DNA from 4 places in the Rhizobium sp. BT-226 genome. Region 3 is predicted to be linked to each of the others. Evidence: riboswitches for the same ligand, from Rfam matches in the RefSeq annotation. Region 3 holds a riboswitch; each other region holds the start of a gene.

Region 1 (5,752 bases), 160 kb from region 3:
AGCGATTTTTTCGACGGACCAGTTCGTGACGATGTAGCCGGTCGCCTTACCTGATTTATCCAGCGGGAGCGGCGCGATGATCGTGACCACGCCGGCGGCTATTCCGCTATCGTCGATCGTCGTTTTCTCCGGCTTGGCACTGAGGCTCTTCGCCAGATCGGCCGGTGCGGGCAAACCGTTGATGCCATCGCGTGTCCATGTGTCGACGGCGGCAGGTTCCGCGTTGAATGCGGCAAACTGCACAAGATCGAGCGAAGGGTCGTCGCGGTAGAGCGAATAAGCTTCACGGACCGCATTCGCCTTGCCCCACTTGACGCCGCCGGCGGCCAGCGAGGCAAACTGCTCCGCATCCTTGGACCAGTTGGCCTTGGCGCCATCGATCAATGCCCGGGTTTCGTACATCCACGTATAGGTGGCGAAAGCGGAAATGCCGCAGAGGTTGACGGCAACGATAATCGCCGCCAGCTTGGCTGTCAGAGGCATAGTTTTCAAAAATTGGAACATTCCGCGGCGGCCTAGAATTGCGGCTCAGTCGAACATGCCCGACCGGCGTCTCGATACGGGCATCCGCGCTGACGGTCACATCACGAGCCCTCATGCCCATGTCCGGATTGCAACCCAAAACGCGCAAACGCAGTGTGTATTTGATATGTGAATAAATCATAAAGTAGAATGGGATGTTGAGCACACGCGTGCCATTCGCCCTTGCTCCCGCCGGCCCCGAGCCTTGCGCACCGTTGTGGGAGTAGTGCTTCCAACGCGCCAGGGAGATCAGCTATTTTCCGCCACGGCCTCTTCGGGCTCGGCATGCCGGCGCTTGCGGCCGCGCGCCGTCAGTTCCGCGCCGGCATCATGCGGCAAGCGCAGGAAGGTGATGCAGGCCAGCGCCGAAATCGCCGAGACGCTGAAGAAGGCAATGTGGAAATCCGAGACCAGCAGCCTGCCACCATGGAAGCTGCTGGAAATTTCAAGAATGCCGCCGGCGATCGCCACACCCATCGCCATGGAGATGCGCTGGGCAACGGCATTGATCGCGGTCGCCTGGCTGCTCTCGGCGTCGTCGACATCGCCAAAGGCCATGGCGTTGACGCCCGAGAAAGCCATGGAGCGAAACAAGCCGCCGATCAGCAGGCTGGCCATGATCAGGAACAGCGGTGTTTCGGCGGTGAACAGACCGTTGATGCCGAGGAAGATCGCCGCCAGCAAGGTGGTGAGCGAGATCACCGTGCGGAAGCCGAAGGCATTGAAGGTGCGCGAGGCGGCGAATTTCGAGCCCATGGAGCCGAGCGCGCTGACGAAGGTGACCGAGCCCGATTGCAGCGGCGTCAGGCCGAAGCCGAGCTGCAGCATCAATGGCATCAGGAACGGCAGGGCGCCAAGCCCCATGCGGAAATTCGAGGCGCCGAGGATCGCTGCCCGGAACATCGGGTAACGGAACATCTTCGGATCGAGAAGCGGATAGGGCACGCGGCGGGCATGCAGGAGGTAGAAGAGGCCGGCAAGGATGCCGATCGTCACCGCGGCATAACCATAGATGACGGGCACGGCTGGCAGGCTGATCACCGACAGGCCGAAGACGAAGCCGGAGAAGCCGAGGCCGCACAGCAAGAAGCCCGGAAAGTCCATCGGTCGCGGACTGCGTGGCTCGACGGCCGGCAGGAAACGCGTGACGAGGATGATGCCGAGCACGCCGATCGGGACGTTGATCCAGAAAATCCAGTGCCATGTGAGATAGGTGGTGAGGAAACCGCCGATCGGTGGACCCATGATCGGGCCGATCAAAGCGGGAATGGTGAGCCAGGCCATGGCATCGACGAGTTCGTGGCGTGGCGTTCCCCGAACCAGCAGCAGGCGGCTGACCGGTGTCATCATCGAGCCGCCGGCGCCCTGGATCAGGCGCGAGATGACGAAGGCCGTGATCGAGTTGGAAAAGGCGCAAGCGATCGAACCGATCATGAAAACGAAGATCGCCATGCGAAAGATGTTGCGCGCACCGAAGCGATCGGACATCCAGCCGCTGATCGGGATGAAGATCGCCAGCGCCACGAGATAACTGGTGACGGCGAGCTTCAGCGCGATCGGCGAGGTGCCGATATCGGCGGCGATTGCCGGCAGGCTGGTGGCGATCACGGTCGAATCCATCTGTTCCATGAACAGGGCGACCGCAAGGATCATGGGTGTGAGGCGGGGCACGGGCAACCGGGATGCTGCGATGGACTGGCTCAGTCCATACGCCTTCGGCGGGGACAAGGCCATAGAAACTATCGATGAAGGGCTTTGCCACGCCGCTTCAAACCGACGCGGGTGGGCTTGTTCCCTTAAGACCAGACAGCAGCAGCGCTGTCATGTTAGCCACATGCACCAATGCCCAAGAGAGCCTCCTCCTGAGGTGCGCAGCCAAAGGCCGAAGCCTCGAAGGGCGAGGCGGGTGCACCGGCGCGGACGCGAAATGATGAATGACGAAAGAAGCGGCGCTGCGGCGTGTCCTTCGAGGCTCCTACGGGGCAAGGATGGAATCGTGGAGGATGCCGCGCCGTCCTCTCAACCGCCTGTCGGCTCGCGGCTTGCCGCCGCAGCACTTTCCTGAAATAGATGCGCCGTCAGGTGCCCGCCGGTAAGGCGGGAGAATCGGGAATCCGGTGCAAGGCCGGAACGTGCCCAACGCTGTAAGGCCGACGCTTGCCGCATCATCATGCCACTGGCTTTTTGCCGGGAAGGCTGCGGCAGACGGATGACGCCGAGTCAGAAGACCGGCCTGGCAAGATAGACCGATCCGCGCGGACGGCGGAGCGGTTGCATTGTTGGGGATTTGACGATGCGACCCTTTGATGAGGATGCCCTTTCGGCGGCGTCCGGTTTTTCCTTGGCCGAACGCGAGGCCGTCTATCATGCGATCATGACGCGGCGCGACGTTCGCAGCCAGTTCCTGCCCGATCCCTTGCCGGATGACCTTGTGCGGCGGCTGCTGACGGCAGCCCATCATGCACCCTCCGTCGGCTTCATGCAGCCGTGGAATTTCATTCTGGTGAAAAGTGCCGCTGTCCGGACGCGCGTCCGGGATGCCTTCGCGAGCGCCAACGACGAGGCGGCGCTGATGTTTGCCGGCGAGCGGCGGCAGGCCTACCGCGCCCTCAAGCTTGAAGGTATCGTCGAGGCGCCGCTCGGCATATGCGTGACCTGCGATCCCACCCGCAGCGGCAGCGTCGTGCTGGGGCGCACGCACAATCCCAAGATGGATAGCTATTCCACCGTCTGCGCCATCCAGAATCTCTGGCTTGCGGCGCGGGCGGAAGGGGTCGGCATCGGCTGGGTCAGCATTTTTCGCGAAGGCGATCTGAAGAGCATTCTCGGCATACCCGAGCATATCGAAGTGGTCGCCTGGCTCTGTGCCGGTTTCGTCGATCGGCTCTATGACGAGCCTGAACTCTCCGTCAAAGGCTGGCGGCAGCGGCTGCCGCTCGATGAACTCGTCTTCTACGATGGATGGGGACTGAACACCTAAAGCGCGTCGCGATCTTTCGATGCCGGTATCGCCGACGCCGTGCGAGGCCGAGTGATATCTTTATTCCTGACCTTCATATCGATACGCTGAAAGCGAAATCCCGGAACTAGATATTCGGCTATCTGCGGCTCAATCGGAGGATAACGGCCCAATGAACATGATCGACTTGAAGGAGCGGATCATCGTGATCACAGGCGGTGCGCGCGGCATCGGCTATGCTATCGCAGAGCGCGTCATCCAGTCTGGTGGCAAGGTGGCCATCTGGGACCTGAACGAAAACCTGGCGAAGGACAGCGCTTCCGCTCTCGGATCCGGTACGGTCGCTTTCGGCGTCAACGTCGCAGATCCCGTATCAGTGAAAAACGCGGCGGCGACGACCGAAGAGATTTTTGGCCGTATCGACGGGCTCGTCAATTCCGCCGGGATTACCGGTCCGGTAAAGCCCGCGATCGAATACGATGTCAGCGAGTGGAAAGACGTCATCGATGTCTGCCTCACGGGAACCTTCAATTGTTGCCGGCACGTCGTTCCGGTCATGTTAAAGCGCGACTACGGGCGGATCGTGAACATCTCCTCGGTTGCGGGCAAGGAAGGAAATCCGAACATCGCCGCCTACAGCGCAGCGAAAGCTGGTGTGCTGGGCTTTACCAAATCTCTTGGCAAGGAACTCGCAAAGACGGGGATCGCCGTGAACGCGGTAACGCCGACCACCGCAAGGACACCTATATTGGACGGGCTGACACCCGAGTTTATCGAATATATGCGCGTCCGCATCCCGCGCGATCGTTTCGTCGAACTTGGTGAGATCGCTTCCATGGTCGTCTGGCTGCTCTCCGAAGAGAATTCCTTCACGACCGCATCGACGTTCGACCTGAGCGGCGGTCGTACGACCTACTGACCATGCTCAAGCGACCCGCATTCACATCCCGCCGAACGTTCGCGTGACATCGCCGCATCTCATGCACCCTGGCACAACGTCGCTATGGTTCCGCCGCCGCTGTTCCAGCTGTTCAATCACTGCTGCTGTTGCGGCTGCGGGCCCGGCGTTGCCGGGTTGGCGAGGTCGATCGAGCCCTGATCGCCGGCCAGAAATTGCGGGCCGACCTGACGGACGCGGTTCTGCGTCGGATCATAGGGGCGCTCGGGAACGGAGGGTTGCGGCGCTGCGGCTGCGGCATCCTTCGCCGGGGGATTGGTGCGGATGGTGGTGATCGAGCCCTGCTGCGGCGGTTCGCTCACCGCCTGCCTGCCGCGCATCTCCTCGTAATAGGCGGTGAGATTGCAGGCGCAGGAGGACTTTTCCCCGGGTGTGCGGTTCTTGTAGGCAAAGGCGTTCTTCATGGCGCTATAGGGCGTGCCTGTTGCGACCGAGATCATGTTCGAGGCTTCGGTGCTCGTCACGTCCCGATAGAACAATTCGGTCTCGATGCCCGGGCACATCTTGGCGCAGGTCTGGGCGTCGCGGCCGAAATCGACCGATGTGGCGTTCGAACTGATCGGGAAGAAGCCGCCGTCGCAGCTGCGCACGCACATGGTGCTGACTGGCGACAGCATCTCGGCCCGCGGCAGGCCGTAACGTGGATCGACCTCTTCGCCGCCGCCGAGCGGGATGAAGGTATCGGCGCGCATCGCCTGTTCCTCGACACTCGGGGGCGGCTCGGCGGCGCTGCGCTCGTCCGGGGCATAGAAGTTTTCGCTGTTGCAGCCATTGCGGTCGAGAGCAGCCATCAGTTCGCGGCGGGCCTGGTCGTTGTCGCTGCCCCGGCCGAGCAATTCGGCACGGCGGTCCTGGAGATAGCGGATATTGTCGATCATGCGGGCTTCGGATTGCGAGAGCTCATCGCAATAATCGGCATTCTCGCCGCCGATCACGACCATGCTGCCCGACGTGCAGTCATTGCTGCGCAGCTCGTTGCGGACCTTGCGCAACTCGAGGTTCTGTTCTGCCAGGGCGCTGGAATAGTGGCGGGCTTCCGGCCCGTTGCCATTGCCGATCGATCGCGGCAGGTCGGCAAGGCGGCCGCGCAGATCCTCACAGATTGCGCTGCTTTGCGCGGCGGCAGGCGCCGCAAGGGCAAGGAGAAGGACAAGAGACAGGTTTCGGCGTTTCACGGCGTCGTCCCGGAATGAGCAAAGAATCGATCGGTCGATTGCGGCCTCGATCGCCGCGCGTTGTCTCTTAACGTGTTTCTCTTAATAAGCTTGGAGAAATTCCTAGCGCATTTTCGCGATCTTATCCAGCAGGCCACG
Region 2 (5,752 bases), on a different contig from region 3:
AGTAGATCGTCTTGATGCCCTTCTTCCAGGCATGGATCTGCGCCTTGTTGATATCGCGCGTCGTCGCCGTATCGCGGAAGAACAAGGTCAGCGACAGGCCCTGGTCGACATGCTGGGTCGCCGCCGCATAGGTGTCGATGATCTTCTCCGGCCCGATCTCGTAGGCATCCTGATAATAGTCGAGATTATCGTTGGTCATGAACGGCGCCGGATAGTAGACGCGGCCGATCTTGCCTTCCTTGCGGATCTCGATCTTCGAGACGATCGGATGGATCGAGGAGGTCGAGTGGTTGATGTAGGAGATCGATCCCGTCGGCGGCACCGCCTGCAGGTTCTGGTTATAGAGGCCGGAGGCGATCACCGCCTTCTTCAGCGCGGCCCAGTCTTCCTGCGTTGGAATATGGATGCCCGCGGCCTCGAACAGAGCCTTCACCCTCTCCGTCGCCGGCTCCCAGAGCTGCTCGGTATATTTGTCGAAATAGTCGCCGGAAGCATATTTCGAATTCTCAAAGCCCTTGAAGCTCGTGCCGCGTTCGACCGCCAAGAGGTTTGAGGCGCGGATCGCGTGATAGGTCACCGTATAGAAATAGATGTTGGTGAAGTCGACGCCTTCCTCGGAGCCGTAGAAGATGCGTTCGCGGGCCAGGTAACCGTGCAGGTTCATCTGACCGAGGCCGATCGCATGGCTCTCGTCGTTGCCCTTCTCGATCGAGGGAACCGAGGAAATGTGACTCATGTCGGAAACGGCCGTCAGCGCCCTGATCGAGGTCTCGATCGTCTTGCCGAAATCGGTGGAGTCCATGGCCGCCGCAATGTTCAGCGAGCCGAGATTGCAGGAAATGTCCTTGCCGAGATGTTTGTAGGAAAGGTCGTCGTGATATTCGCTCGCCTCGCTCACCTGCAGGATCTCCGAGCAGAGATTACTCATCGAAATACGCCCGGCGATCGGGTTCGCCCGGTTCACCGTGTCCTCGAACATGATGTAGGGATAACCGCTCTCGAATTGGATTTCGGCAAGCACCTGGAAGAATTCGCGCGCCTTGATCTTCTTCTTGGAGATGCGGGCATCGTCCGCCATCTCGCGGTACTTTTCCGTCACCGAAATCTCGGTGAAGGGCACGCCATAGACGCGCTCCACGTCATAGGGCGAGAACAGGTACATGTCCTCGTTGTTCTTGGCGAGTTCGAAGGTGATATCGGGCACGACGACGCCGAGCGACAGCGTCTTGATGCGGATCTTCTCGTCGGCATTTTCGCGCTTGGTGTCGAGGAAGCGCATGATGTCGGGGTGGTGGGCGTTGAGATAGACCGCACCCGCGCCCTGCCGCGCCCCAAGCTGGTTGGCATAGGAGAAACTGTCTTCGAGCAGCTTCATCACCGGGATGATGCCCGAGGACTGGTTCTCGATATGCTTGATCGGCGCGCCTGCCTCGCGGATATTCGTCAGCGACAGCGCCACGCCGCCGCCGCGCTTCGACAATTGCAGCGCCGAATTGATCGACCGGCCGATCGATTCCATATTGTCCTCGACACGCAGCAGGAAGCAGGAAACCAGTTCGCCGCGCTGCTTCTTGCCGGCGTTGAGGAAGGTCGGCGTCGCCGGCTGGAAACGGCCGGAAATGATCTCCTCGACCATGTCGCGGGCAAGGGCCTCGTCGCCGCGCGCCAAGGCCAGCGCCACCATGCAGATGCGATCCTCGTAACGCTCGAGATAGCGCTTTCCGTCGAAGGTCTTCAGCGTATAGCTGGTGTAATATTTGAAGGCGCCGAGGAAGGTCGGGAAGCGGAATTTCTTGGCATAGGCCTGGTCGAACAGATCCCGCACGAAATTGAAGGAATACTGGTCGAGAACCTCCTGCTCGTAATAACCCTCGGTCACGAGGTAATCGAGCTTTTCCCTCAGATTGTGGAAGAACACCGTGTTCTGGTTTACATGCTGCAGGAAATATTGCTTGGCAGCCATTCGATCCTTGTCGAGCTGGATCCGCCCCTCATCGTCATAGAGGTTCAGCATCGCGTTCAGCGCGTGATAGTCGAGGGTTTCGGCCGCCTTCGACGGCCTTTCCCCGGCGGGCTGAGCAATAGTGTGATGCGGTTTTGCGCCCGCATCCCGCGTCAGGTTTGTTGCCGTGTCCAAAATCGTTCCATTCCGTGTTTGACCTTGGCGACGTCGTCTTCGGTACCCATGAGCTCGAACCGGTAAAGGTACGGCACCTGGCATTTCTGCGAGACCACGTTGCCGGCGAGCCCGTATGTCTCGCCGAAATTGCTGTTGCCCGCGGCGATCACGCCGCGGATGTGTCCTCGGTTTTCCGCATCATTGAGGAAACGGATCACCTGCTTGGGAACGGCACCCTTGCCGCCGTCGCCGCTATAGGTCGGCACGATCAGCACGAAGGGTTCGCGGATATGGAACGCGTGTGCACCACCTGGCGGAATGCGCGCCGCACGCAGTCCGAGCTTGGCAACGAACCGATGGGTGTTCTCGGATCGGCTGGAATAATAGACGATCAGGCCCATCGCTTGTCCTCAGGTCAGGAGAGCGCGCTGATCATGTCGGGGCGGAAGCCCGCCCAATGCTGCTCGCCGGCGATGACCACAGGCGCCTGCATGTAGCCGAGGCTGCGGACGCGATCGAGCGCTTCGGCATCCTGCGAAATATCGACGATGTCATAATCGACGCCCAGACGGTCGAGGGCGCGGTAGGTGGCAGTGCACTGGACACAGGCAGGCTTGCTGTAGACGGTAATAGTCATGATATTCCTCGTGACGACGCGATTGGGCGCAAGACATCGATCGGAAATCTGTCGATATCCGTCGAAAAATTCTCTGATGATTTGAACTATGCGGCTCGTTCAGCCGCTGGGCGTAATCCGCCCTCTACCTGGTGCGGGTGGCGGCCTGAACTGAGATACTGACATGACTTCACCCCGAAGTGGCTCAATGCGAAGGTTTCGGGGCGGAGGTTCGGGCCTACGAAACGCGACACGGAGATTCCCCGCAGCCATGCAACGCGACCTTCCGGACACCCCGCCCGTGGACGTTTCGTTCGAGGCAGGTCTCCTGGCTCACGGGTCAAAGCGCCTGCCCAGCCTTCCCGGAGCATCATGCTCCAGTGACCTGAAATCGGACAGTTGCTCACCGCTTACAGTTGCGGGGGCAGCTCCGGCATTGCCGCGCTATGATGGCGAAGCGCACCGAATTCCCGTCTTAGCCATCAATCCCTACGAATCGATGGAACCTCGAACACTAGATATAGTACCCCAATCCAAATTCGCGTCAACGGATGGTTTGTGCATTGCGTTACGGCAGGTTTGAAATCGCTACATTCCTGTGAAAAACATGGCTAACGAAGGCTTAGGAAAAACGAGCTGTGGAGAAGACCTGAACCCGAGAGCCGGCCTGCAGCCGGCTTTCAGGCTGCTGACTACAAAACCCGCGACGTCATCCTCGGCCTTGTGCCGAGGATCTGCGCCGGTCAATTAAGCATCTGACAATAAATGGTTTTCAGTCAAGCAATTGCAGTGGTTAGATGCTCGGCACAAGGCCGAGCATGACGGAGGAGACTTTGTCAACAAACTGAGAGCCGACCCAACGGATGACCGGCTCGGCGATTTTCGCCCGAATCGTCGGACTTCAGACCGCCATCGGGAAAACATTCATCCCTTTATCCGAAGCAGCCGCAGCGCGTTGATCGTCACCAGCACGGTGGCGCCGGTATCGGCGAGGATCGCCGGCCAGAGCCCGGTGATGCCGGCGATCGTCGTCACCAGAAACACCGCCTTCAGCCCGAGTGCGATGGTGATATTCTGCAGGATATTGCGCATCGTGCGTTTGGACAGTTCAATCATCCGCGCCACGTCGCCGACGCGTCCATGCAGCACGGCGGCATCCGCCGTCTCCAGCGCCACATCCGTGCCGCCGCCCATGGCGATGCCGATATCGGCAGCGGCCAGCGCCGGAGCATCGTTGATGCCGTCGCCGACCTTGGCGACGATGAAACCCTGGCGCTTCAATTCGCCGACCACCCGCTGCTTGTCCTCAGGCATCATCTCGCCGCGCCAGTCGATGCCGAGCATGCCGGCAACGGCTGCTGCCGTCCGCTTGTTGTCGCCCGTCAACATCATCGCCTTGACGCCTGCCGATTTGAGGGCAGCGAGTCCGGCCTCGGCATCCTCGCGCGGCTCGTCGCGCATGGCGAGCAGGCCGGCCGCAACACCGTTGACGAGCAGCACCGATATGCTCTTGCCCTCGTCGTTCAGCGCCGTGATGCGTGCATCCTGGTCCGCGCTGAGCGTCCCCCGCTCGCGAGCGGCAGGCGGCGACAGCAGATCCAGCGTCTCGCCGCCGACCTTGCCGCTGACACCCTTGCCCGGCAGCGCTTCCAGCTCGAAGGCCGGCGGCACGGGAACGCCGTCCGCCTTGGCGCGGTTAAGGATCGCCTGCGCGAGCGGATGGCTGGAACCCTGCTCCAGCACCGCCGCGCGCGACAGCACCTGCGCCTCGCTCAGACCAAAGGAAATGATGTCGGTCACCTGAGGCTTGCCTTCCGTCAGCGTGCCGGTTTTGTCGAAGGCGACCATCGTCACCTTGCCCAGCGTTTCCAGCACCGCGCCGCCCTTCATCAAGAGCCCGCGCCGCGCACCTGCCGAAAGCGAAGCGGCGATCGCCGCCGGTGTCGAAATGACAAGCGCGCAGGGGCAGCCGATCAAAAGGATGGCAAGGCCCTTATAGACCCATTCGCCCCACGGCCCATCGAACAGCAGCGGCGGAACGACCGCGACCAGCGCTGCGACCACGACGACGCCGGGCGTGTAATAGCGCGAAAACCGATCGATGAAGCGTTCGGTTGGCGCCTTCGATTCCTGTGCCTCCTCCACCAGCTTGACGACGCGGGCGATGGTATTGTCGGCGGCAGCCGCCGTGACGCGAACCCTCAGCACCGCATCACCATTGACCGTGCCGGCAAAAACGACGGCATCGACGCCCTTGCGCACCGGCGTGCTCTCGCCCGTCACCGGCGCCTCGTCGATCGCGCTCTCGCCTGAGAGGATGATGCCGTCCGCCGAGATCCGGTCGCCAGGACGAACCATGATGATGGCGCCGACAGCAAGGCTTTCAGCCGGCACCTCCCGTGTCTGCCCGTTGTCTTCGAGTAGCGCGGTCTTCGGCACCAGCGCCGTCAACGATTGGATGCTTTCGCGCGCCTTGCCCGCTGCCACCCCTTCTAGCAGCTCGCCGACGAGGAACAGGAACACAACGGTTGCCGCCTCTTCACCGGCATTGATGATGACGGCGCCGACGGCGGCAATCGTCATCAGCATCTCGATCGAAAACGGTGTTCCTGAGAAGGCGGCCATGATGGCGCGCCGAGCGATCGGCACCAGCCCGATCAGCATGGCGACGATGAAGGCATAGGATGCAATCGCCGGCACAAGATGGCCGACGGCATAGGCGGCAACGAGTGCCGCCCCCGAAAGGATGGTCAGCCGGCCCTTCCTGCTCTGCCACCAGGGACCGGCCATCGGCGCATGGTCGTGCCCGTGCAACCCCTCGATTTCCTTCTCGCCATGATCGTGAGAATGGTCGTGACGATACTGCGAGCTGTGGGCATGCGCAGGCGCAGCGTTTCCGGCAAGCGGCGCGACGGAATAGCCGAGCCCGGTCACCTTCTTCTCGATCGCCTTGAGATCACTGCTGCCATCGTGCCGGACGGTCATCGTGCCCGCCATCACCGAAACGGAAACATCGG
Region 3 (5,752 bases):
ACGGGCGTCAGCGTCGCATCGGCGAAATAGGGGCCGCAATAGGCAAAGAGCTTGCCGAGCAGGGCGCCCATGAACAATGAGGCGAAGAACAGCCCGCCCCTGAAGCCGGAGCCGATCGAGATCGCCGAGGCGAAGGATTTCAAGAGGAAGAGGCCGATCAGAGTCGGGATCGCCACCTCATGGGAAAGGTTGAGATGCAGTGCGCCGTGGCCGGCCGAGAGTACCTGCGGCGAGATCATCGCCAACAGCCCGACGATGATGCCGCCGAGCGCCGGGCGGAAGGGTGGGGCGATTGAGCTCTTGCGCGCCAGCTCCTCGACAAAAGCGACGCCCTGCATGATCAGGATGCCGACACCGGCGCAGGAAGCGCCGAGCAGCAGCGCCGGGATATAATCGGCCGGCACGACCGAGCCGAAGCTGCCGATATCGATGGTGAAATCGCTGCCGGCGAGCAGCCTTGCGATCAGGGTGGAGACAAGGGCAGAGACGACGACCGGGGTCAGCGAGACGATCGTATAGGTGCCGATGATCAGCTCGAAAGCATAGAAGGCGCCGGTCAGCGGCGCATTGAAGGCGGCGGCGATGGCGCCGGCCGCGCCGCAACCGACGAGGGTGCGCAGGTCCGAGCGGCGAAGCTGCAGCTTCAGGCCGAATTTCGAGGCGAGGCCGGCAGCAAGCTGAGTATAGCCGGCCTCCAGGCCGACCGAGGCGCCGAAACCGTTGGAGATCAGGTTTTGCACGGCAACGATGATGCTGTCGGTCAGGGACAGGCGGCCGCCATGCAGCGCATTGGCTTCGATCGGGTCGACCATCGGCTTCTTGCGCCGTTTCGCCAGCACGAAAAGCAGCAGGCCGAGCAGGGCGCCGCCGATGACGGGGGCGGTGAGCAGCAGCAGCTTGTTCTCGATCTCGGACGAGCTCAACCTTTCGCTGTCGGCGATGCCGAAGACCAGCTGATGCAGCTCGTTGGAGACGTAGCTCATGCCGGTGACGGCGAGGCCCGAGATGACGCCGACGACGGCGCCCGCCAGCGACAGGCCGACCTCGCTGCGCCGGGTCAGAGCCCGCAGGCGTCCCGGATCTAAGAATACACGCAGCGCACGAAAACGGCGCCGATCCAATTTCATAAGCATGGCTAGACAACTAGGCGGGGAGAGGCCCGGTCAAGGGCAGAGATGGTCGCGCAGTCCGCTTGCGATGCAATTGCGGCGAAAAGCCGGCGGTTTGAATAAATTTCGGTGACGTAAGTCTCTGATAAATGACGATATTTTAGGTAGGGTAAGTCGTGTTTGGGTGGTCACGCCGCAGGGCCAGCCATCGGGCGGCCGCCAAGGCCGGTTGACTTCATCCCTGCGCTTGCCTAACCATCCCGATAACGGATGGTCGACTGACCATCCTGACAACGGATGGTTCCGGATCGGTGTAGCGCCCTTCCGGATGAAAAGGGAATGTGACGGGGCGGACCCAAGCCGGGCGCCTTCATCACAGCCGACCCCGCGACTGTAGAGCGGTCAGGGTCTTCCATCCGGCATCAGGCCCTTCCGGCCGGCGGCTTGCAATGATGCAAGCGGGCGGGATGGGCGATATGCCGGAAAAGCCACTGGATATGCATGGTGATCAACCGGGGTCGGACGCCTCTCAAGTCTACGAATCGTCCACCTTTTCACTGATGCAGCCGGGAAGGCGAGGATGATCCGCTGGCACGATCAGGGCGACCGGTTTCCGGTCTGCCCCGATCGAGGCCGATAACCGCGAGCCAGGAGACCTGCCATGCGTGCCGGGCGAGAAGCCCACACCTGGGCACTATGCCCGTTGCCAGCACGGAGGTTGTCTTGGCTGAACGATTGAATTCGGCGCGGCCTGGTGCGGCGCACGCCACGCCTCCAAGCAGCGCTGCAAGAGGAATGTTTTCGGCCGCTTTTGTCGAATGCTGGGTACCCCCCTCTGTCCTGCCGGACATCCCCCCCACAAGGAGGGAGATCGGCAAGCAGCACGACCGTCGTCCTACATCAATTGTTTGGAGAAAAGCTCTCGGCGATTCAATCTCCCCCCCTGTGGGGGAGATGTCCGGCAGGACAGAGGGGGGTGTCACACCCTCATTAGCCGAGAAAGGTGCATTCGGAACAGGCCACGGCTACGCACGCTCTCTGAGGGGCGTTTGAGTATGGCGGCCACCTTCATCCTCGGCGGCGCCCGCTCCGGCAAATCCCGTTTCGCCGAATCCCTCGTCACGGCAACCGGCCTCGACCGCCACTATCTCGCGACCGGCCGCGCCTGGGACGAGGAGATGCAGGCGCGCATCGTCCAGCACAAGGCCGATCGGGGTCCGTCCTGGACAACGCATGAAGAGCCGATCGATCTCGTCGGCAAGCTCACTGCCATCGACGGCGAAGGGCGCATCGTGCTGATCGATTGCCTGACGCTCTGGGTCACCAATCTGATGATCGAGGAGCGCGACATGGTGGCGGAATTTGCCGCGCTTGCCGATTTCCTGTCCGCCGCGAAGGCGCGGCTCGTTTTCGTTTCCAACGAGGTCGGTCTCGGCATCGTGCCCGACAATCGCATGGCGCGGGATTTTCGCGATCATGCCGGCCGGCTGCACCAATCGATCGCGGCGAAAGCCACTGAGGTCTATTTCATCGCGGCAGGCCTGCCGCTGAAAATGAAGGGTTAAGTTAATGAAGATTCCCGCAACCGTGATCACCGGCTTCCTCGGTGCCGGCAAGACGACGATGATCCGCAACCTGCTCACCAATGCCGGCGGCAAGAAGATTGCGCTGATTATCAACGAGTTCGGCGATCTCGGCGTCGACGGCGATGTGCTGAAGGGGTGCGGTGCCGAGAATTGCACCGAGGACGACATTATCGAGCTGACCAATGGCTGCATTTGCTGCACCGTCGCCGATGACTTCATCCCGACGATGACCAAGCTGCTCGAGCGCGAACAGCGTCCCGACCATATCGTCATCGAAACATCTGGCCTTGCTTTGCCGCAGCCGCTGGTCGCCGCCTTCAACTGGCCCGACATTCGCACCCAGGTGACCGTCGACGGCGTCATCACGGTGGTCGACAGCGCGGCTGTTGCCGCCGGCCGCTTTGCCGACGATCATGATGCCGTCGACGCGCGCCGTGCCGAAGATGAATCGCTCGATCACGAAAGCCCGATCGAGGAACTGTTCGAGGATCAGCTCACCTGCGCCGATCTCATCGTGCTCAACAAGACAGACTTGATCGACGCTGCCGGCCTTATCAGGGTGCGCGACGAGGTCGCCTCCCGCACGGTGCGCAAACCCGTGATGATCGAAGCGAGGAATGGCGAGGTGTCGGCCGGCATCCTGCTCGGCCTCGGCATCGGCACGGAGGACGATGTCGCCAATCGCAAGTCGCATCACGAGCTGGAGCATGAAGACGGTGCGCCGCATGACCATGACGAATTCGACAGCTTCGTCGTCGATCTCGGCCCGGTTGCCGATCCCGCCGGCTTTATCGAGTCGCTGAAGACGATCATCGCTGCGCATGACGTGCTGCGCCTCAAGGGCTTTGTCGATGTGTCAGGCAAGCCGATGCGCCTGCAGATCCAGGCCGTCGGCAGCCGCATCGACCACTATTTCGACCGCGCCTGGGCACCTGGTGAAAGACGCGCCACGCGCCTCGTCGTCATCGGCCTGCATGAGATGGATCAGGACGCGGTGCGGGCAGCGATCGAAGCGCTGGCATAGACCGATGCATCTGCTTCTGGCTCAGCAGGGAACGATCAGCGACGGCGAGGAGGCGATCGACCTCGGGCAGACGCCGGGCGACATCCTGTTCCTGTCGGCTGCCGATACCGAGCTTGCCGCGATCGCCGCCGCCCATCGCGAGCGCGGTGGGCCGTATTCGCTCAGGCTCGCCAGCCTGATGAGCCTCAAGCATCCGATGTCCGTCGACACCTATGTCGAGCGCACCGCGCGGCATGCCAAGCTGATTGTCCTGCGGGCGCTCGGGGGCGCCAGCTATTTCCATTATGCGTTGGAAGCGCTGCATGCGGCAGCGTCCCGCGTCGGTGCATTGATCGCGGTGCTGCCGGGCGATGCCAGGCCAGATGCGGGGCTGATTCCTTTTTCCAATGTTGATCTGGACGATCTCAACGCGCTCTGGGCCTATCTGATCGAGGGCGGCGATGCCAATGCGCGGGCGTTTCTCGATTATGCCGGGGCGATGCTGTCGGGCACGGAGAAGCCGGCACCGGCGGCGCCCTTGATGAAGGCCGGGATCTGGTGGCCGGGGCGGGGACTGATTGGGGTTGAGGAGTGGCGGCTGGTTTCTACTGCCGTGGTGTCTTCGCGTGTGGCTGTCCCTTTGTCGGTTGAGCTAGGGACACCCCCCTCTGTCCTGCCGGACATCTCCCCCACAAGGGGGGAGATCGAAGATGAGAGGTCTCGTTCCATCTCCCGGGCCAAAGGTGCGGCGTCTTCAAACGTTTCTTTTGTGAGAAGCCCAAGCGACTTGCCGATCTCCCCCCTTGTGGGGGAGATGTCCGGCAGGACAGAGGGGGGTACCTCAAGTTCGAGGGAAGAGGCGGGATTCGAACCCACTTCTTCCCCCATCGTCGCCATCAGCTTCTACCGCGCCCTGGTGCAGAGCGGCGAGACCGGACCGATCGAAGCACTGGTCGAAGCGCTGGCGACACTCGGTCTCCGGCCGCTGCCGGTCTTTGCCTATAGCCTGAAGGATCCGGTTTCCACAGGCATTCTCGAAAGCGTGTTTTCGGCGCTGAAACCCGATGTCGTCATCAACACGACCGGCTTTGCCGTCTCGGCACCGGGTGCAGACCGGCAGCCGACGGTGTTGGAGGCGAATGAGGCGATCGTGCTGCAGGCGATCCTCTCGGCCTCGTCGAGGGAGGCGTGGGTCGCTTCCTCGCAAGGTCTGTCGGCGCGCGATCTCGGCATGAACGTGGCGCTGCCTGAAGTCGACGGGCGGGTGCTGGCACGGGCTGTTTCCTTCAAGACGGCGGCGCGCTACGATGCTGCCGTCGAGACGAATATTGTCGCCAGCGAACCGGATGCTGGCCGGGTACGTTATACGGCGGAGCTTGCCGCCAATTGGGCGCGGCTGCGGAAGACTTCCGCCGGCGACCGGCGTATCGCGCTGGTCATGGCCAACTATCCGAATCGCGACGGCCGGCTCGGCAACGGCGTCGGCCTCGATACGCCGGCCGGCACCATCGAGGTGTTGGAGGCAATGCGGGCGGCGGGTTATCCGGTCGCGGACATCCCGGCCGATGGCGACGCGTTGATACGGCATCTGATGGAAGGGCCGACCAATTCCGGCCATGACGGCAAGATCATCCGCGAGACGCTTTCCCTGAGTCGCTACAACAGCTTCCTGGGATCTCTTCCGAAAAAGATTCAGGACGAGATGCGAGCCCGCTGGGGCGGCCCGCAAGACGATCCATATTTTCGCGGGGGCGCTTTCGCCCTGCCGTTCGCCCGTTTCGGCGGGGTGCTTGTCGGTATCCAGCCGGCGCGCGGCTATAATATCGATCCGAAAGAGAGCTATCATTCGCCGGATCTTGTGCCGCCGCACGGGTATCTCGCCTTCTATGCGTTCCTGCGCCGCGAGTTCGGCGCGCATGCCGTCATCCATATGGGCAAACACGGCAACCTCGAGTGGCTGCCGGGCAAGGCGCTGGCGCTGTCGGAGACATGTTATCCCGAGGCGATCCTCGGGCCGCTGCCGCACCTCTATCCCTTCATCGTCAACGATCCAG
Region 4 (5,752 bases), on a different contig from region 3:
GCAGCCAAGCTGCAGCAGGAAGGCAAGCTGGCCGTGCTCCTCGATACCTTCGGCCGTCGTCTTGATGTTGAGGCTCCTGCCGAGGCCGAGCATGGCGCGGACGATCTTCTCCTGACGCTCGTCGTCGCGATAGGTGGCGATGAAGCTTTTGTCGATCTTGATCTTGTCGAAACGGTAGCGGGCGAGCTGTGCGAGGCTCGAATAGCCCGTGCCGAAATCGTCGAGGGCGATCTGGATGCCGGCGGCATGCAGCTCATCGAGAATAAGCGCGGCAATGGTGGGATCCTGGATCAGCGCGTTTTCGGTGATCTCCACTTCCAGGCGCTGCGGCGGCAGCCGGCTTGCCGAAAGGACCTTGAGAATGCGCGACGTCAATAATCTGTCTTCCATCTGCACCGGCGAGACGTTGAAGGACAACATCACATGCTCCGGCCAGGTGAGGGCGTCGCTACAGGCCTGGGTGAGAAGGTCCTCGAACAATGCGGTGATCATGCCGGTTTCCTCGGCGATATCGATGAAGACCGGCGGCGGAATATTGACGCCGTCGTCACCGATCCAACGCGCTAAGGCCTCGAAGCCGCAGAGCTGGCCGGTCTTCAGGTCGATCAGCGGCTGATAGAAGGGCTTGATCGCCTTGTTGGAGATTGCGACGCGCAGCCTGGTTTCCAGCGCGGCACGCTCCGTTACCTTGTCCTGCATCGAAGCTTCGAAGACGAAATAGTGGTTGGGCCCGCGTGATTTCGCCTCGTACATGGCGAGGTCGGCACGGTGGGCGGCATCTTCCAGCGGCTCGGCCCCCTCGGCCCAGCGGTCATAGCCGACGCTGGCGCCGACTTCGACGGCAAAGCCATCGATATGGATCGGCCGGGTGACGGCCTGGATCAGCAGCTTGGCAAAACGCTCCTCGCGCTGCGCGGTCAGGGCGAAGGCGACGATGATGAATTCGTCGCCGCCGAAGCGATAGACGCAATCGGCATTGCCGAGCGCGCAGATGCGTCTGGCAACCTCGATCAGCAGGACATCGCCGCCCTTGTGGCCGACGAGATCGTTGACCTTCTTGAAGCCGTCGAGGTCGACGGAGAAGATGGTGACGTTGCGGTCCCACTCCTCGATCTCGGCCTCATCGTCCTTGATCGGCCGTGAGAGGATCTTGCGCTCGAAGGCGTAGCGGTTCGGTAGCTTGGTCAGATGGTCGTGGGTTGCGGTCCAATCGGCCTTGGCCTGGGCGGCGGCGCGCAGGTCCATTTCCTTGCGCAGGTCGGCGATGCGCAGCACTGAATAGACGAAGCTCATGGCGCCGGCGATGCCGAGCGCCAAAACGAGCTTGTCGGCGCCGTATTCGCCGAAGCCGGTCATGAAGGAGACCAGGCTGTCGTCGAGCTGTAACAGCGTGCCGAGGAGCCAGAGGGTTACCCCAAATCCGACAATCGACACGCATTGCCGTCCGGCCCTGCTTTGGAAAAACACCGGCATTATGCCTTCTCCATCTCCACCCTTCGCCGAATTATCACGAAAGTCTGAAATGTTTGTTGAAACCAGAAGGCGAATTATCGGAGGCGGCAGCCTGTTGCTGTGCCGCAGAGAGACCCGACAGGGCTTGTGGGGAACCAGGGCGTCGTTGGCAGCGCGATTCTTGGTTGGGAGACCGGCTGATGCGGGAAAAAACGAAGGCGAGCGTGCTATTGCATCGCTCGCCCTTTCTCGTGCTTCAGGCGGTGACGATCAGCAGCGGGACGCTGACGATGAGACCGACCAGAACCGTGACTGTGGCGACACGCATCAAACGTAGGCGCCGTGTGCGCTCGCCACTCCAATCATATGTCATTCTTCCATCTCCTTGGGACAAGGAAGTAGTCCCCGCAAAGCCGGGTTCAACAGAGATGACGCGATTTGCTTGTGCAAAGCTGGATAAGATCAGCAGTCTCTAATGCTGGAAGCGCAGAGACCAGCGCTGTCCGTTGCTGGTCATGCTGATGACGGAAAGCGGCTCGACGTCGCTCAGCCAGAAGGAGGAGAGCGGCGCCTGCAGCACATGGACGATCGCTGCCCGGATGACGGCCGCATGGCTGATTGCAATGATGTGGCCGCCGAGGACGGTCTGGCCATCCATCCAGCCGGCGATGCGCTTGCGCAGATCAAGAAGGCTCTCGCCGCCATGCGGAGCCGCTTCCGGATCGCTCATCCAGCCCATGAGGTTCTCCGGCTCTTCGGTTCCGATCGCCGCGATCGACCTGCCGGCCCAGCGGCCATGGTCGCAGTCGCAAAGCGCCTGATCTATTTGGGCTTCGAGGCGGAGCGCGTCAGCAGTCTGGCGGGCGCGCAAGGCGGGGCTCGTGGCAATACGGTCGGCGCGGGGCGGGGCGATCATCCTGCCGGCTTCCTCCACTGCCTTGTCCTCCAGCGGTTCGTCGAGCGGGAACAGGGCCTTGCGGCTTGCTGCCGTCGCGCCATGGCAGATCCAGGTGAGGCGCGTGTTCACGGTCGTTCTTGTCTCCCGGAATGCAGCGACAGCGTCCTTCGCCGGCTTGTGAAGTTTCGTTGACAGTCTCTTCGGCGTGCAGATATAACCGTGCTGTTGCGGGTTTGGAAGCCGGTGTAAGTCCGGCGCGGTCGCGCCACTGTGACCAGCGTGTCGAAACTCTTCGCGCTGGAAGTCAGACCCACCTGCATAAGCACTCTTTCGACTGAACGCGTCATTCCCGGAGGAATACATGTCTGACACCACTTTCGCGCCCGTTGCTGTACCGGCGCCGATCCCAGTAGGAGAGATCCTGCCCTGGGCGATCTTCGGCGGCCTGCTGATGCTGATCGTCCTCTATTTCGTCGGTACCGAGGAAGGCGCGATGGCGCTGTTCAACGGCATGTATGTGCACGAATTCGTGCATGACGGCCGCCATCTCCTCGGCTTTCCCTGCCACTAAAGCGCGCTTCGCGATCGGAGTTCCTGACATGGTTGGAAACCTTCTGCTTCGCGGCATGCTCGCGGGCCTGATTGCCGGCATCCTCGTTTTTGCTTTCGCCCATACCTTCGGCGAGCCGCTGGTCGATGCGGCGATCGCCTTCGAGGAGGCGAGCGCCCAGGCGGCCGGCGAAGCTGCCGAACCTGAAATTGTCAGCCGCGCCACGCAGGCCGGTCTCGGCCTTTTCACCGGCGTCATGGCCTACAGCGTCGCCGTCGGCGGGCTCTTCGCGCTCGCTTTCGCCTTCGTGCACGGTCGCTTCAGCCGCCTTTCGGCGCGCGGCACCTCGGCCGCCATCGCCATTGCCGCCTTCGTGGCGGTCGTGCTTGTTCCCAGCATCAAATATCCCGCCACTCCGCCGGCGGTCGGCAATCCCGACACGATCGGCGTCAGGACCGAACTATTCTTCCTGATGATCGTCGTTTCGCTTGCCGCACTCATCGCCGCGGTGGCGCTGTCACGTCGTCTCTCCGAGCGCTTCGGTCCCTGGAACGGCGCGATCATCGCCGGCATCGCCTATCTCGTCTTCATCGGTCTCGTGCTCTCTCTGCTGCCGCCGATCAACGAGGTGCCGGAGAACTTTTCGGCGATGGTGCTCTGGGGCTTCCGCACGACCTCGCTCGGCATGCATGCGATCCTCTGGGCAACGCTCGGCCTCGTCTTCGGGGCGCTGGCGGAAAAGCGGCTTGCCGTTAAGGGCGGGCAACGCGGCCGACCGGCAACGGCATTTCACTGAACGCATCGAAGGGCACCGCTTTGCCGGCGCCCTAAACTTTTCGGGCGATTATGAAAAACGACAGAGCCAGACCATTGCTGCTGGCGGCGTTTTCTGCCGCCGCGTTTTTTTGTGTGGTCGCCGGAAGCGCTTTTGCCCATAGCCGCGGCGGCGGCGGCAGCTATGCCGGGCTGAATATCCCGCAAATCTCCCATGGCGAGATGGCTGTCATGTCTGACTATCGCGGTCGGATCATCGATCTTGCATCCCGCGCCGTCGAGACAAACGAGCCGTTCCGTCGTGTGTTGAACTATGCTGAAATCCAGTACGCCTACTGTCTGTGGGGCCGGGTGCCGGGCAGCGTGACGGACGAGGAGAGCCCGTTCAACGAATGCGCCCATGCCTATCTCGCCGCGACCAAGGCGGTCTTGCTTTCGATGCGCGAGATGCCGCGGGAGGCCGCTGCGGCGGGTGAAATCATTTCCGCGGTCGACGCCGACATGGCGCGGCGCGGGCTTGCGCTGATCAGTTGCCGGTTCAGCGGCGCAGCCTTCAACACGGCCGATATCGTCGAGCCGCGCTGGAGCGGAGTCCCGTTTCATGCCGCCAGCATGGCATCGCTGACGGGGCTCGCCTCTTTGTTCGGCCTTAGCGTGTTTGCGCTTCGCCGTTTCACGCGGCCGAAAGCTCAATCGTCGGAATAGCGTTGCTCGCGCCACGGATCGCCATAGATGTGGTAGCCGTTCTTTTCCCAGAAGCCCGCCTGGTCAGCAGGCATCAGCTCTATGCGGCGCAGCCATTTGGCGCTTTTCCAGAAATAGAGATGCGGTACGACGAGACGCATCGGGCCGCCGTGCTCCGCCGTCAGCGGCAGGCCTTCCCAGGCGGTGGCGAGGATTGCATCCTCGGCGGCGAAATCGGAGAGCGGCAGGTTCGTGGTATAGCCGTCGTAGCTCGTCAGCATGACGTAAGCTGCTTCCGGCTTCGGCATGGCGAGGTCAAGCAGATCGCGCGTCGAAACGCCCTTCCATTTGTTGTCGTAGCGCGACCAGGTGGTGACGCAGTGGATATCGCTCACCCCCGTGCTCTGTTCGATCGCCTGGAAGTCGGCCCAGGTGAGGGTGCGCGTCGTTTCGACGAGGCCGCGCACCTCGAGCCGCCAGGTCTCGGTCGAGATGACAGGCTGCTGGCCGAGGTCGAGTACAGGCCAGTTCTTGACAAGGTGCTGGCCGGGCGGCAGGCGCTCGGCTTCGGGACGGCTGATACGGCCGGTCAGGAACTTGCCCTCTGCCGCCCAGCGACGCTTGGATGTGGTGAGTTTGCTGTCGGCGGGCGTCTGGTCGTCGCTCATGGGCGGGGCCTCCTTGCGGTGTAGCAATAGGACACTGCCCCTGCCGGGTGTCAAGTTTCGGCGGCCCCTTGGAAATCCCTATCCACCCCTCTAAACTCGGTGCGTTGGGTATGCCTCGCTGGGGAGTGGAGGCAGAAAAGGGGAGGAGCCGGTTCTGTCTTCGAAATATCGTGCGATAGCTGCGTTGCTGGTGGTGCCGCTGATCATCTTCGCCTTCTTCACGTATGGGAGCGCGATTGCGACGCGCGCCTATATGGAGGAAGCCTCGGCGCAGGCAGGAACGGCGCTACGCCTTGCCGTTTCGGCACTCAGCGGCCATCTCAACCGCTACGAGGCGCTGCCGGCGCTGATCGCCGATCATGACGACATCAAGGAACTGGTGAGCGCGCCTGAAGATGCGGCGCTGCGCGATGCGGCCAATCTCTATCTCAAGGAGATCAACGGGCTGCTGAAATCCTCCGATATCTATGTGGTCAAGCCAGACGGAGAGACGATCGCGGCCAGCAATTACGATGGGCCAGCAAGCTTCGTCGGACAGAATTTCAGCTACAGGCCCTATTTCCAGGATGCGATCGAAGGCCGGCAGGCACGATTTTACGCGCTCGGCACCACCTCGCTGAAGCGCGGCTATTATTTTGCCGCACCGATCCGGACGGGCACGGATATTCGCGGCGTCATCGTCTTCAAGGTCGATATCGACATGATCGAATCCTCCTGGGGCGGCGG

Evidence for each region. A riboswitch is a leader RNA that binds a small molecule or an ion and turns the genes downstream of it on or off. The one in region 3 is predicted to bind cobalamin.
Region 1: another riboswitch for cobalamin. It lies ahead of bluB (5,6-dimethylbenzimidazole synthase); the one in region 3 lies ahead of cobU (bifunctional adenosylcobinamide kinase/adenosylcobinamide-phosphate guanylyltransferase).
Region 2: another riboswitch for cobalamin. It lies ahead of nrdH (glutaredoxin-like protein NrdH); the one in region 3 lies ahead of cobU (bifunctional adenosylcobinamide kinase/adenosylcobinamide-phosphate guanylyltransferase).
Region 4: another riboswitch for cobalamin. It lies ahead of OIU37_RS30810 (CbtB domain-containing protein); the one in region 3 lies ahead of cobU (bifunctional adenosylcobinamide kinase/adenosylcobinamide-phosphate guanylyltransferase).

The regions. Positions count from the first base shown of each region.
Region 1 covers NZ_JAOYTI010000001.1:753,346-759,097, reverse strand. Annotated here, with positions in the region: gene OIU37_RS03915 (methyl-accepting chemotaxis protein) at 1-504, opposite strand, end outside; gene OIU37_RS03910 (MFS transporter) at 772-2,175, opposite strand; cobalamin riboswitch at 2,586-2,774, shown strand; gene bluB (5,6-dimethylbenzimidazole synthase) at 2,816-3,502, shown strand; gene OIU37_RS03900 (SDR family NAD(P)-dependent oxidoreductase) at 3,654-4,400, shown strand; gene OIU37_RS03895 (DUF2865 domain-containing protein) at 4,517-5,614, opposite strand.
Region 2 covers NZ_JAOYTI010000010.1:4,935-10,686, forward strand. Annotated here, with positions in the region: gene nrdE (class 1b ribonucleoside-diphosphate reductase subunit alpha) at 1-2,137, opposite strand, end outside; gene nrdI (class Ib ribonucleoside-diphosphate reductase assembly flavoprotein NrdI) at 2,116-2,520, opposite strand; gene nrdH (glutaredoxin-like protein NrdH) at 2,535-2,756, opposite strand; cobalamin riboswitch at 3,036-3,260, opposite strand; gene OIU37_RS34270 (heavy metal translocating P-type ATPase) at 3,660-5,752, opposite strand, start outside.
Region 3 covers NZ_JAOYTI010000001.1:909,326-915,077, reverse strand. Annotated here, with positions in the region: gene OIU37_RS04675 (chloride channel protein) at 1-1,133, opposite strand, end outside; cobalamin riboswitch at 1,391-1,788, shown strand; gene cobU (bifunctional adenosylcobinamide kinase/adenosylcobinamide-phosphate guanylyltransferase) at 2,165-2,674, shown strand; gene cobW (cobalamin biosynthesis protein CobW) at 2,679-3,719, shown strand; gene cobN (cobaltochelatase subunit CobN) at 3,724-5,752, shown strand, end outside.
Region 4 covers NZ_JAOYTI010000006.1:333,767-339,518, forward strand. Annotated here, with positions in the region: gene OIU37_RS30800 (bifunctional diguanylate cyclase/phosphodiesterase) at 1-1,473, opposite strand, end outside; gene OIU37_RS30805 (histidine phosphatase family protein) at 1,925-2,479, opposite strand; cobalamin riboswitch at 2,563-2,683, shown strand; gene OIU37_RS30810 (CbtB domain-containing protein) at 2,712-2,921, shown strand; gene OIU37_RS30815 (CbtA family protein) at 2,950-3,696, shown strand; gene OIU37_RS30820 (hypothetical protein) at 3,747-4,379, shown strand; gene OIU37_RS30825 (sulfite oxidase-like oxidoreductase) at 4,364-5,026, opposite strand; gene OIU37_RS30830 (sensor histidine kinase) at 5,211-5,752, shown strand, end outside.